DNA from 3 places in the Pseudarthrobacter sp. 1G09 genome. Region 1 is predicted to be linked to each of the others. Evidence: riboswitches for the same ligand, from Rfam matches in the RefSeq annotation. Region 1 holds a riboswitch; each other region holds the start of a gene.

Region 1 (4,502 bases):
CATCCTGCCGCACGGACAGTAGCCCCCAGGGGTGCCACCCCCGGCTCCCGAAGGCGGCGGCTACGTTGGAATGATCTTGAAGAGGAACTTCGTCCGGACCATCGCCCACAGGAGCCCGAGGACTACGGCGTAGGCTGCGGTGTTGAGCAGCACGTTCTCCTGCTGCAGTGGAGGGATGTTGGCCACCACGGCGATCAGCACCACATGCATGATGAACACGTAGAGGGTGGCCCGCCCCAAGGGGATCAGGAACCACCCCAGCACCCGCTCGATGGGCTTCCAGTAAACCGTCAGCAGCGCGTAGGCGGCCACCACCAGGATCAGTACGTTGAGCAGCCGGCCCGGAGCCAGGTAGGTGCGGGCAAACAGTGCGTCGTACATGGCCCGGTATGTCGTGTCCGGAATAAGGGCCAGGCGGACGTCGAAGCCATTGGCCAGGTAGGGGTTGCCCCAGGACAGGAAAGCGAACAGCAGCGCGACGGCGGTGCATGCCACTACCAGCCACGTCCTGGCAGACAGCCACGCCACGATGGTCCGCCGGTGGTAGCCCGCCACGAGCCCGATGACGAACAGCACCTGCCAGACAAGCAGCGGGAACGAATCCTCGAACTGCGACGGCAAGAGCCTGAATCGGGTGATGGAGCCGACCGCGTAGAGCCCCAGCGTTGCGGCCAGCACCCAGACGGCCTTGCCGCGGCTGAGCGCTGCGAGGATCAGCGGGCTGACCAGCAGCAGCACCACGTACAGGCCCATGACGTTGAACTGCCAAGGGCCGAACTGCAGCAGGAAGACGGCAGGAAGGATTTGTGGCGGAACCGGGAACTGGAAGAGGGATTCCATCCCCGCGTACAGATCGTAGGTGCGGCCGGCGCCCTGGTGGCCGGCCCCGCCGGTTCCCTGGTCCACGAACGTGGTGAGCGCCTCGGTCCGGAAAATGGGGAGGAGCGAGACCAGGAAGACGCCGATCAGGACCACCAGCGCCGTCAGGTACAGCTTGCCGGCCCGGCGGGACGTCAGGTCCAACACCGTGCCAAAGTCTTCGCGAACCCTGGGGCCGTAGACCATGCCCACCACCAGGCCGGAGAACAGCACGAACAGTTCGGCGCCGCTGACGAAGCCCACTGCCTCCTGGGTCAGCAGCTGGAACAGCGATGTCATGCCCAGGTGGTTGACCACCACGAAGACGATGGCCACGCCGCGAAGCAGGTCCACCCGGGAATCCCGCTTGGACGGGTCGGCGTAGCCCCAGGCAGTAGCGGCGTTCACCCTGCGGGGAACCTGCCACAGTGCCACCAGCAGGAGGATCAGCGCCACGCCCACTGTCCAGGCTGCCGCGCCCGTCAGGGTGTTGGCCCGTACATAGCTGCCGCCGGCGCCAACTTCCGTGACGGGGCCTGTCACCATTGACGAATCCTTCAGCCGCGCGTGGGCAGCTTCGGCCACGGCGGAGTTGCCGGTCAGCAGCCAGCTGATGCCCGCCACGCCGGCATCCCTGGTGCTGGTCCGTTCGTCCCACATCACCAGCGCAGTCTTCTGGAACTCGGCGGACGTGGCGGCCCCCACCACCTGGTCGAACCAGCCGGCCTTGACGTCCACCTCGGACGCGCCCCCGGAGGACGGGCTGTAGAACGCGGCGGTCTGCAGCACGCACGGCTTGCCACGCCCGGCTGAATAGTCTCTGTAGAAGTTTTCCCCGCCGGAGGCCGTAAGCATCTCCTGGAGCTCGCCCGCGCGTGGCACCGTGTTCACCGCCGCCCCGCCGGCCGTATCGTCGTGGAAGGCGGTCAGGCCCACCCAGTCCACGGCGTCATCGCCGGGATAGTAGGGTCCGTAGGCGCTGTCCGCCCCATCCCAGGTTCCGTCACCGTTGGTGTCGAGCAACGCGAAACCCTCGCTGCCGGGCGCTGGCGCGTTCCGGCTCCGGGCGAAGGGATAGTCCTTGCCAAGGTACGGCTCCCACACCATCAGCGGACCGTCGTCGGACTTCTTGAACGCCGCGGACACCGCACGGAAGGCATTCCGGTACGCGCCGGGTTGCTGGCCCCATTCCACCCAGCTGGCATTCATATCCGGGGCAAATCGAATGAGCACCTGCCCGGTAAAGCCAGACGCCAGCCGACGCACTTCGCGGGCAAAGGACGCCGCCGCAGCGTCATCAATCTGGTCGAGGGGCACGCTGGGCTTCACGGTGAACATCGCATGCGAACCCTGCAGTGATGCCTGCTCCAGGAAGCCCCGGAGGTTGCCCTGCTCCGACGCGCGGTACGGCAGGGCGAGGTCGTGCCCGTAGACGGCCGGAGATGCGCCAAGCCGTTCGGCGAAACCGGCAGCGGAATCCTCACCCCATTCCAGCATTGCCCCGAGCAGGGGCTTTCCCTCGTCCGGGCTGAGGTCAGCGGCGCGGGCGGCACCTGCAGGCAGCACCACGGCACACGCTGCCAGAAGGACAGCGGCAAGGAACGTCCACACCCTCAACGCGCCCGCGCGGAACCGACGGACCGAAGGCTTGGTGCGTCGTCGCGCGGATGGACGCGTGCTCATGGAAACCCCCGGTGCCAAAGACCTGATGGGGCAGCGGCCCCACCTGTACTTTATCGGTCGCGGCCCGCCGGGAAAGCATGCAGGAAGCAGCGTAAAACCCGCCCACCTGCGGCAATGCCGACGTCGGGCGCTGCCCCGAAAGCGCTCCGCACCCCCGTGACCCTGTGTTTCCGGTTCAGTTACGGAAGATGACGACGGCGGCGGTGCGGCTCCCGGCGGCAGGTGTTACGTTTTTGGGGAGTAATGAGTACCGGCGCCAAGCCCTGACTGGCCGGTCGGCAACCCTCCTTCCACGGCGGGGTGCCTCAGGTGAATACTCGGCATATCGACCGATTCGAGCTGCAAGCGTGAGAGAAGGAGATCCGTCATGTCTGACGCACCTGTCCCCGAAGAGAAACTGTCCTACCGCCTGATCAGCGGCCCGGACGACCGCGCTTTTTGTGAGCGGATCTCGGCCGCCCTGGCGGAAGGGTACGTGCTGCACGGCAGCCCGGCCGCGACCTTCAACGGCAGCAGCGTCATCGTGGCCCAGGCCGTGGTGCTCCCCGCAGCCATCGCCTCCGCTGATGCCGCCGTCGCCACCGCCGTGGACCACCTGGAATCCGCCGCTGACGAACCCGAGTTCGACGGCGAGGGCCACGCATGAGCTACGCAGGAGACCTGACACCCCAGGAGGCCTGGGCCAAGCTGGAGCAGGGCGCCATCCTGGTGGATGTCCGCACCGAGGGCGAATGGGCGCATATCGGCATCCCGGACACCAAGGCCACGGACAACGATCCCCTGTTCATCCAGTGGACGTTCCCGGGCGGCATTCCCAACCCGGAATTCATTACCGACCTTGAGCAGCAGGGCCCGGAGAACCGCAGCACCGAGCTGCTGTTCCTGTGCCGCTCCGGGCAGCGCTCCATCGCGGCGGCAACGGCCGCAACCCAGGCGGGTTTCACCTCCTACAACGTCTTGGAAGGCTTCGAAGGCGAACCGGACCGTTACGGCGAACGCACCGTCAACGGATGGAAGAACCGCGGCCTGCCCACCAACCTCGGAAAGAACTAAGTGACCTTCAACGAAGACGCCGCCGGCTGGAGCCCTGACACCCAGGCCGTCCGCGGCGGGCTGGACCGCACCAACTTCCAGGAAACATCCGAGGCGATTTTCCTCAACTCCGGGTTCGTCTACGAATCCGCTGCCGCTGCCGAACGCGCCTTCACCGGGGAGGACGAACGCTTCGTCTACTCCCGCTACGGCAACCCCTCGGTGGCCACGTTCCAGGAACGGCTCCGCCTGCTGGAGGGCACCGAGGCATGCTTTGCCACCGCGTCCGGCATGTCCGCCGTCTTCACTGCCCTCGGTGCGCTGCTGGCTGCCGGGGACCGCGTGGTGGCTGCCCGCTCACTGTTCGGGTCCTGCTTTGTGATCCTCAACGAGATCCTGCCGCGGTGGGGCGTGGAGACCGTGTTCGTCGACGGCCCGGACCTGGAGCAGTGGCGGTCCGCTCTGTCCGAGCCCACCACCGCTGTCTTCTTCGAATCCCCGTCCAATCCCATGCAGGAGATCGTGGACATCGCCGCGGTCAGCGAACTGGCGCACGCGGCGGGCGCCACAGTGGTGGTGGACAACGTCTTCGCCACTCCCCTGTTGCAGCGCTGCGGCCAGCTCGGCGCGGATGTGGTGGTGTACTCCGGCACCAAGCACATTGATGGCCAGGGCCGGGTGCTGGGCGGCGCCATCCTGGGCACCAAGGAATTCATTGACGGTCCCGTGAAGCAGCTGATGCGCCACACCGGGCCCGCCCTGTCCGCCTTCAACGCCTGGGTGCTCACCAAGGGCCTGGAGACCATGGGCCTGCGCGTCAGCCACTCCTCGGCCACTGCCCTGCGGCTCGCCGAGTGGCTGGAGCAGCAGCCCGCCGTCAGCTGGGTGAAGTACCCGCTCCTGAAGTCCCACCCGCAGTATGGGCTCGC
Region 2 (4,502 bases), 1.3 Mb from region 1:
TGGTGGGCGAACCAGCTGTCCGTTGCGAACCTCAGGAGCGCACCCGAGATACCGAAGAGTCCCACCAGCACGGCGCTGATCACTGCCGGCTCCCGGAGCCGTCCGGGGTGGACAACCGCCCCGTGAGCTTACCGAGGCGCCAGCCCAGGGCGGCCGAGAGCAGGCCCAGCAGCACGGAGAGCCCCAGGTAGGCGATCCACACTGTGTGCTGCCCGTCGCGCGCCAGCTGGTCCACGGCAAACACCACCGCCGAAAACGTTGTGAAGGAGCCAAGCAGCCCAGGCCCCAGCCCGGCACGGAGCCAGAACGCGGTCTGCGGCCTCGCCATCCAGGCGGTGGTCAGGGCGGCCAGGACGAAACTGCCGGCGACGTTGATCCAGAGCGTTGTCCACGGCACCGACCCGGCGGGATCGGGGAAGGCCAGGCCCAGCCCGTACCGGAGTTCAGAACCAACGAGGCCGCCGGCGGCAACCGCCAGCCAGGCACGGCCCGAAGGAATCCACGTTTCCCTCATCCGGCGCTGCGCATGTCAGGACTCCGCCAGGATGCAGCCCTCGTGGGTCCGGCCGGTGTGGACCCACAGGGCGGAGGTGACCTCGTCGGCGAGATCGAATTCCCTGGTCCGGCCCGCACTGCTGATCCGCACGATCAGGGCGCCTCCGAAGGGCCGCCGTCCCATGATTTCAACCTCGGAATCAAGGTCGATCTCTTCGGCCGCGAGGTAGCGCAGCAGCTCAGGGTTGTCGTCGCTGATGCGGGTGATCCTGCCGGTGTGGCCCTCGTCGAGTTCGCCCATGAGGCGGGCAACGGGCATGTGGACTTTGCCGTCGGCCGTGGGAATGGGATCACCGTGCGGGTCGCGGTCCGGGTGGCCCAGCTGGGCTGACACCCGTTCGATAAAGGTGTCTGAGACAGCGTGTTCCAGCAGTTCGGCTTCGTCGTGGACTTCATCCCAGCTGTAGCCCAACTGCTGGACAAGGTACGTTTCGATGAGCCGGTGGCGGCGCACCATGGACAGTGCAAGCCGGAGCCCGGCGTCCGTGAGGGTAATTGCGCTGTAGGGCTTGTGGTCCACCAGCCCCTGGTCCTTCAGCTTGCGGACCATCTCCGAAACTGAAGAATTTGCCACACCCAGGCGCTGCGCCAGCTGCGAGGACGTGATGGGCTTGTCCTGCCATTCCGTGAACGAATAGACCACCTTGACGTAGTCCTCAATGGAGGAGGAGGGCGCGCTGGTCTTCACACGTTCAAGCCTACCCGTTGGCGGGACGCGGCCGGGATCCGCGTGTCACGCGCGGACGGCGCGCCAGGACAGCGTCAGGTACGGCAGGCTGAGTTCTTGACCCTCGGCGTGCCCCAGATGCTCATGGAGGTACCAGGTGAGGTTCGCCAGGACTTTGGCCCGGGTCTGTTCGTTGGCCTGCAGGTAGTAGCTTCGGGATTTGGCCAGTTCCATCAGGTCGGCAGGGGTGACAGGATCCTGCCAGCGGGTCACGTGCCCTTCGAGGCCCTCGAACTCGGGGCCCACCAGCGGCCGCTGTCCGGGCTTGTAGACGTCCCCGGCATGCATGATGCGGGAAAGCCGGTGCACCCACGGCACCGAGGTGTCCAGCTGGTTCCACACCAGTCCCAGCGTTCCCTGCGGGCGGAGGACCCTGGCCAGTTCCGTGCTGGCCGCGAGGGCGTCGCACCAGTGCCAGGCCTGGGCAACGCTGACGACGTCGAAACTTGCGTCATCAAGCCCGGTGGCCTCGGCGGTGCCGCGCAGGGCAGCAGCGGCCGGGTATTGGGCGGACAGTTGCGCGAGCATGTCCGCGGACGGATCGACGGCGGTCACGGACAATCCCAGCGCCAGCAGCAGGTCAGTGAACTTGCCCGTGCCGGCACCGACGTCGAGCGCATCATGGGCGCACGCGGGCACCAGCCACCGTGCCGATTCCGCCGGATACCCCGGACGGACCTTTTCATAGTGCTTGCCGCCGTCCTGGAAGCTCTGGCCGAGCTCCCGGCGCCGCCCGTGATCGAGCTTGGGCCCACCCCGAACCACGTACGGCCTCCTTCAGCTGATTCCCTGCGGGTACCGTCCGAATTTACCGCATGCACCCGGGCGCGGGCTTTACGGCCATCAGTCGTCGAGGCAGGGAGCTGCGCCGGCGGTTCCCGGGGTGTTCGGTGCCCAGTGGGGATAGGTCCTGGTGTCGTTGGCGGGCACCCACCGGCCGGCATCCACTACGTAGTCCCAGCCGAGCCCGTCCCGGCGGAGCTTTTCAATGCCTGCGAGGAGCCGCTGGGCATCTTCGAGCCGGGAGCCGACTCCGAAGCTTGCCCGCAGTGATCCTGATGGCAGGCCCAGGCGCTTCAGCAGCGGGTGGGCGCAGAAGCGGCCATCACGGAGTCCTACACCGTGTTCGGCGGAGAGGTATGCGGCTACCAGGCCGGCGTCGTAACCCGCCACCGAGAAGTTCACTACCCCAATGGTGTCTTTGTCAGGGTCGGTGTCCTTGAAGATTTGGTGCACCGTGACGCCGTCGATCGCCTGCAGGCCTTCCACCAGGTAGGCACGGATGGCCGACTCGTGGGCGTGCCAGCGGTCCTGGTCCAGGCTCGCGATAACCTGCGTTGCCCGCGCCAGGGTAGCCGCACCCAGCACGTTGGGGGAGCCGCCCTCATGGCGGGCCGGGCCGGTGGCCCAGCTGACGCCGTCGAGCTTTGCTTCCTTTACGGCGCCACCGCCGGCGAGGTGCGGCGTGCCGGCGTCGAGCCAGTCCGGGCGGCCCACCAGGACGCCGGCGCCAAAGGGTGCGTAGAGCTTGTGCCCGGAGAAGGCAAGGTAGTCGACGTCGTCGGCGCTGATGTTGACGCGGCGGTGCGGCGCCAGCTGGGCCGCGTCCACCACGATGCGGGCACCGTGCCGGTGGGCGAGGGCGGCGAGTTCCCGGATGGGAAGGATTTCGCCGGTGACGTTGGAGGCGCCGGTGACGGCCAGCAGGCTGACGCCGCCCTGCTCAAGCTCGGCGCGCACGGAATCGATGGTCCCGGCGATCGTGTCGGCGGCAACGATGCTCCGGTGGGGGACACCCTGCCACGGCAGCAGGTTGGCGTGGTGTTCGATGTCCAGGTAGAGGACGTCGCCGGCGGGTTTGCCGTCCGTGCCGGGGAGGCAACCGGCGAGCAGGTTAAGGGAGTCGGTGGTGTTCCTGGTGAAGATGACGGAATCGTCGGGACGTCCGCCGACGAACTCGCGGACGATGTTGCGCGCGTTCTCGTATACGGACGTGCTGATCTGCGAAGCGTAACCGGCGCCGCGGTGGACGCTGGCGTAGAACGGCAGGATCTCGTTGAGGTAGGCCGACACCACGGTCAGGGCCGGGGCGGAGGCCCCGTAGTCAAGGTTGGCGTAGCGGACGTGGCCGCCGGAGATCAGCGGAGCCAGGATTTCAGCGCCGGTAACCGCTGAAAGCGGACGTCCGGCGGCCGCCAGGCGTTCATCAGAGACGATTCCGGCGGTAATGGGGGAGTCGACGGCAGTAGTCATGGAGACCTCACTTCAGGACAGGACTCCGGCAGTGCTGGAATCCGCGCTTGCCGCATCCGCTCCGGACCGGCCTGGTCGTCACCCGGGGCACCCCACCGCGAATGGAGGGTTGCCGGCCAGCAAACCGGGGTTTAGCGCTGGCACTCGTGACCTGGATAAAACCATAGAACATCCGGCGGCCCGGCCTGAAGCCGGGAGGATTGTTAAGGGTTTTGTTACGTGCGGCCCGGAATCGGGACTTTCTTCGAAGATTACGACGGCGGGCGCCCCCTTTTGGAGGCGCCCGCGGTCAATTATTCGGAAGTAGGCCGGCCTACAGCAGGTCGTCCAGGCCGGGGTTCAGCCGGTGCAGCACTTCGGTGTGCAGGATGGAATTGGTCGCCAGGGCGTTCCCGCCGAACGGGCCGTCCTCGCCTTCAAGGGAGGTGAAGCGGCCGCCGGCCTCCACCACGATGGGCACGAGGGCGGCCATGTCATAGAGGTTCAGTTCGGGCTCGCAGGCGATGTCCACGGACCCTTCGGCCACCATGCAGTAGGACCAGAAATCGCCGTAGGCGCGCGTGCGCCAGACGTCCTCAGTCAGGCCCAGGAAGTCGTCAAGATTGCCGCGTTCCTTCCAGCCACCCAGGCTGGAATAGGACAGCGAAGCGTCGGACAGGGTGGAAACGTCGGAGACCCGGAGCCGGGTGGCCGATGCGAGGGAACGGCCCATGTAGGCCCCCATGCCTTTGGCGGCCCACCACCGCTTTCCCAGGGCGGGTGCGCTGACGACGCCCACCACCGGCTCGCCCTCATCAACCAGGGCGATGAGCGTGGCCCAGACGGGAACACCGCGGACGAAGTTCTTGGTGCCGTCGATGGGATCGATGATCCACCGCCGGGAGCCGTGGCCGGTGCTGCCGAACTCTTCACCCAGCACGGCGTCGCGTGGTCGGGAGCGTGAGAGCTGGCCGCGGATGGCTTCCTC
Region 3 (4,502 bases), 1.8 Mb from region 1:
CTACGCCCTGGCCGGAACCTGGTCCGGCTGGGACCCGGCCACCGGATCGGGGGTGCCCGGTACTGTGGCCACCTGCCTGCCGGCCTGCGACCTGTCCACCCGCCAGCCGCTGGCACCGGCCCGCGCCCTCGTGGATGCGGGCATCCAGGTGGCCCTGGCCTCCAACTGCAACCCGGGCACTTCCTACACCAGTTCCATGGCCTACTGCGTAGCCACGGCCGTGCTGCAGATGCGGCTCAGCGTGCACGAGGCAGTCCGTGCGGCCACCTATGGCGGCGCGCTGGCGCTGCACAAGGATCGCGGCACAGATGCCGACGGCCAACGCGCCGTAGGTTCCATCGCCGTCGGACACCGGGCCGACCTGCACCTGCTGAACGCCCCGTCCGCTACCCATCTCGCTTACCGCCCGGGCATGCCGTTGACGTACGCTGTGTGGCGGGCCGGTGTCCGGGAACGGTAAACAGCGGACGTGCCCTCCGCAATTTGACGTTAGATGATCGTTTCGGGTCTGTTATGATCATGAAACGTCATCCGGAGCGGTGGCTGTTGTACCGAGAGGCCCCGCATGACCCGCACTGACCGCCTGACCGCCATCCTCGACTTGCTTGCCAGGACCGGCCAGGTGGAAGTGGACGAGATTGTCAACACCCTCGGGGTTTCGCCCGCCACCGCCCGCCGCGACCTGGACAGCCTTGCCAAGCGGCGGCTGCTGACCCGCACCCGCGGCGGCGCCACCACCGGCGCCCTCGCCTACGACCTGCCCGGCCGCTACAACCGGGACGACCATGCCGAGGCGAAGGAGCAGATCGCCCGGGCGGCGTCCGCCCTGATCCGGCCCGGTGCCGTCATCGGCCTGTGCGGTGGCACCACCAGCACGGCGCTGGCCCAGATCCTGGCCACCCGCGAAGACCTGAATGCCCCGTCCAACCAGTCAACGCTGACCGTTGTCACCAACGCCATCAACATCGCCGGGCAGCTGGCGGTACGGCCCAATATCAAGGTGATGGTGACCGGCGGCATCCTCAACCCGCGGTCCTATGAACTGGTGGGCCCGTACACGGACATCATCATGCAGAAGGTGGTCCTGGACATCGCCTTCATCGGCGTGAACGGCATCGACCCCGAGGTGGGCCCCACCAACACGGGGGAGGGCGAGGCCTCGGTCAATGCACTCCTGGCCAGCCGGGCACGGGTGTCCTATGTCATTGCCGATTCCTCCAAGGTGGGGGTGCGCGCTTTCGCCACCATGGACGGCTATGACTTCACGCGGCTGATCACGGACGCCGGCATCTCGCCGCGGGACAAGGCCGCCTTCGAGGCCAAGGGCACCGAGGTCATCGTCGCCCCCGTGCCCTGACACGGCGGGGCCATCAGCCCCGGCCCAGGAACTGCAGGCAAGATGGGTACATGCTGGTTCCCTCCCGCCGCCGCCTGGCGTTCGAAGTCTGGATAGTCCTGGGCCTGTCCCTGGGGCAGTCCGCCGTGTACTCGGTAGTGCAGCTCCTGGATAAGATGACCCGGGCGCCGCTGGCCGAGGGAACCTCGACGCTAAACCGCTCCCAAAGCACCCGCGAATACTTCGACCTGACCTATCAGCTCCTGGACATCATCTTCGCCCTCGTCCCCGTCCTGCTGGTGCTCTACTTCCTGTCGGGCTCCCGGCAGGCGGCCTCCGGGGACCTTGGAGCGGGGTCCGGATCAGCCTTCACGAAACTGGGCTTCACCTTCGCCCGTCCGGGTAAGGACCTGCTGCAGGGGGTGGGCCTGGCCGCCCTCATCGGTATCCCGTCGCTGGGCCTCTACGCTGCCGGCCGTGCCCTGGGGATCACTACCGCCATAATCCCCAGCGCCCTGGATGCCTACTGGTGGACCGTGCCAGTGCTGATCCTCTCCGCCATCCGTCACGGCATCGTGGAGGAAGTGATTGTGGTGGGCTACCTGATGGACCGCTTCGGCAAGTTCGGGTGGAGCGTGCCGCTGTCGATTGCCGTCAGTTCGGTGCTGCGCGGCAGCTACCACCTGTACCAGGGCTTCGGGCCCTTCATCGGCAACGTGGTGATGGGCATTGTCTTCGCCTGGATCTACACCCGGACCAAACGCGTCATGCCGCTGGTCATCGCGCACGCGCTGCTGGACATCGTGGCGTTCGTCGGCTTCAGCCTGTTCGGCAAGGCCGTCGGCCTGGGGTAGGCAGGGTTTGCCTGGAAATGGATTCGGCCGCCATGGGGTGGTGACGCCGTTGTCACCACCCCATGGCGGCCGAAGCTGTTGCGGACAGGCGTCCGCGTCTGTGGTCCGGTGTGCAACCGGACCACAGATGGAGGGTCAGAGGGTGACGGCTCCATTGGCGGTTTCGAACGTGACGGACAGGATGCCGGGGGTGCCGTGCGGGGCCACCCATTCGACAGCCACGTCCTCCAGCGGCTTCTCCACCGGCTCGCCCAGCCATTCGGTGACCCGCGAAGCGGAGCCGGCGATGGTAAGGCAGCTCATCTTGAGGCTGCTGTCATAGGCGTTGGACGGGTGCAGCGACGGGTCGCCTTCCCACTTGAGCATGTACGGGACCTGGGGGTCGGCGATGAGTCCCAGGATGCCGATCTGCTTCCACACCAGTTCCCGGCCGTCCGGGAACTTGCGGTTGCCGTTGACGGCCGAGCGCCCGAGGCGCTCTTCGAACGGGGCGAGGTCGTCCACTTCGACGCACCAGCCCATCCAGCCGCCGCCCGCCGCGGAACGGGCCCGTACGGCCTGTCCAAAGGGAGCCTTGTCCGAGGCGGGGTGGTCCAGGACCTCCACCACTTCGAGGTACTTGTGGCCCGCGAGCGGGATGATCATATTCCGGGTTCCGAACCGGGGATGCACCCCGCCTTTCACTGCCTCAACGCCGAGGGCAGATGCAATTCGTTCGGTAGTGGCCGCGAGGCCATCGTGTTCACAGGCGTAAGAGACGTGATCCATGCGCATGCCAACATCTTGGCACTTTGTGATCGGGCTCTCAGCTTAGGCTTGCCTTACTCGAAATTTCCGTTTTCCTGGGGATCAGTTTTCCGCCCTGCCGGCAGCCGCGGAGACCATGTTCGTCACAATCCTGTCCGCCGCCGCCAAGGTGTTCCTACACTGGGCGCAGGTCATGAGTGCCAGCGCCAAGCCCCGGCTCGCTGGCCGGCAACCCTCCATCCGCGGTGGGGTGCCCCGGGTGAGGACCTGGTTGTCCGGCAACGGCCGGGCGGCAAGCGCGGCCCGTACTGCTCTCAGCATGCCGGGCCCATGTCAAAGGAGCCTTGAATGTCCAACGGTTGGTCCTTCGAAACCCGCCAGATCCACGCCGGCCAGGAGCCCGACGGCGCCACCGGCGCCCGGGCCCTGCCCATCTACCAGACCACCTCGTTTGTGTTCCCCAGCGCCGAAAGCGCGGCCAACCGGTTCGCCCTGGCGGAACTGGCCCCCATCTACACCCGCATCGGCAACCCCACCCAGGAGGCCGTGGAGCAGCGCATCGCCAGTCTCGAAGGAGGACTCGGCGCCCTGCTGCTCAGCTCCGGCCAGGCCGCGGAGACCTTCGCCATCCTCAACATCGCAGAGGCGGGCGACCACATCGTGGCCAGCCCCAGCCTGTACGGCGGAACCTACAACCTGTTCGCCCACACGCTGAAGAAGTTCGGCATCACCGTGACGTTCGTGGCGGACCCGGACAATCTGGACCAGTGGCGGGACGCCGTGCAGCCCAATACCAAGCTGTTCTTCGGCGAGGTGGTCTCGAACCCGCGTCAGGACGTCCTGGACATCGAAGGCATCTCCGGGGTGGCGCACCAGGCCGGCGTGCCCCTCATCGTGGACAACACCCTCTCTACGCCGTACCTGATCCGTCCCCTGGAATGGGGCGCCGACATCGTGGTCCACTCGGCCACAAAGTACCTTGGCGGGCACGGCGCGGCGATCGCCGGCGTCATCGTCGACTCGGGCAAGTTCGATTTCAGCAAGGACCCGGAACGGTTCCCGGGCTTCAACACCCCGGACCCCACCTACAACGGCCTGGTCTACGGCAGGGACCTCGGGGAAAACGGGCTCCTCGGCGCAAACCTGTCCTACATCCTCAAGGCGCGCGTCCAGCTCCTGCGGGACCTCGGCTCGGCCGTCTCGCCGTTCAACGCCTTCCTGATCGCCCAGGGCCTGGAAACGCTGAGTCTGCGGGTGGAACGCCACGTGGCCAACGCCACCGAGGTAGCCCGCTGGCTGGAAGGCCGGGACGACGTCGAATCCGTCGCCTACGCAGGCCTGCCGTCCAGCCCCTGGTACGAGCGCGGCCGCAAGTACGGGCCCAAGGGGACGGGTGCCGTCGTCGCCTTCAACCTTGCCGGGGGAGCCGAAGCGGGGCAGCGGTTCGTCGACGCCCTGGAACTGCACTCCCACGTCGCCAACATCGGCGACGTCCGGTCCCTGGTGATCCACCCTGCCTCCACCACCCACAGCCAGCTGACGCCGGAACAGCAGGCGGTAGCTGG

Evidence for each region. Region 1 has a riboswitch for S-adenosylmethionine ahead of ACP3TD_RS19145 (DUF1737 domain-containing protein). Riboswitches for the same ligand answer to the same signal wherever they lie in the genome.
Region 2: another riboswitch for S-adenosylmethionine. It lies ahead of ACP3TD_RS13055 (aminotransferase class V-fold PLP-dependent enzyme); the one in region 1 lies ahead of ACP3TD_RS19145 (DUF1737 domain-containing protein).
Region 3: another riboswitch for S-adenosylmethionine. It lies ahead of ACP3TD_RS07550 (bifunctional o-acetylhomoserine/o-acetylserine sulfhydrylase); the one in region 1 lies ahead of ACP3TD_RS19145 (DUF1737 domain-containing protein).

What each region holds. Positions count from the first base shown of each region.
Region 1 covers NZ_CP188306.1:4,148,007-4,152,508, forward strand. Annotated here, with positions in the region: gene ACP3TD_RS19135 (GNAT family N-acetyltransferase) at 1-22, shown strand, start outside; gene opgC (OpgC domain-containing protein) at 61-2,541, opposite strand; SAM riboswitch class IV at 2,781-2,895, shown strand; gene ACP3TD_RS19145 (DUF1737 domain-containing protein) at 2,909-3,187, shown strand; gene ACP3TD_RS19150 (rhodanese-like domain-containing protein) at 3,184-3,594, shown strand; gene ACP3TD_RS19155 (O-succinylhomoserine sulfhydrylase) at 3,595-4,502, shown strand, end outside.
Region 2 covers NZ_CP188306.1:2,838,237-2,842,738, reverse strand. Annotated here, with positions in the region: gene ACP3TD_RS13075 (fluoride efflux transporter FluC) at 1-83, opposite strand, end outside; gene ACP3TD_RS13070 (fluoride efflux transporter FluC) at 80-514, opposite strand; gene ACP3TD_RS13065 (metal-dependent transcriptional regulator) at 530-1,243, opposite strand; gene ACP3TD_RS13060 (class I SAM-dependent methyltransferase) at 1,289-2,047, opposite strand; gene ACP3TD_RS13055 (aminotransferase class V-fold PLP-dependent enzyme) at 2,126-3,535, opposite strand; SAM riboswitch class IV at 3,574-3,687, opposite strand; gene hisN (histidinol-phosphatase) at 3,849-4,502, opposite strand, start outside.
Region 3 covers NZ_CP188306.1:1,639,584-1,644,085, forward strand. Annotated here, with positions in the region: gene ACP3TD_RS07530 (amidohydrolase family protein) at 1-460, shown strand, start outside; gene ACP3TD_RS07535 (DeoR/GlpR family DNA-binding transcription regulator) at 566-1,357, shown strand; gene ACP3TD_RS07540 (CPBP family intramembrane glutamic endopeptidase) at 1,408-2,190, shown strand; gene ACP3TD_RS07545 (VOC family protein) at 2,326-2,964, opposite strand; SAM riboswitch class IV at 3,127-3,242, shown strand; gene ACP3TD_RS07550 (bifunctional o-acetylhomoserine/o-acetylserine sulfhydrylase) at 3,286-4,502, shown strand, end outside.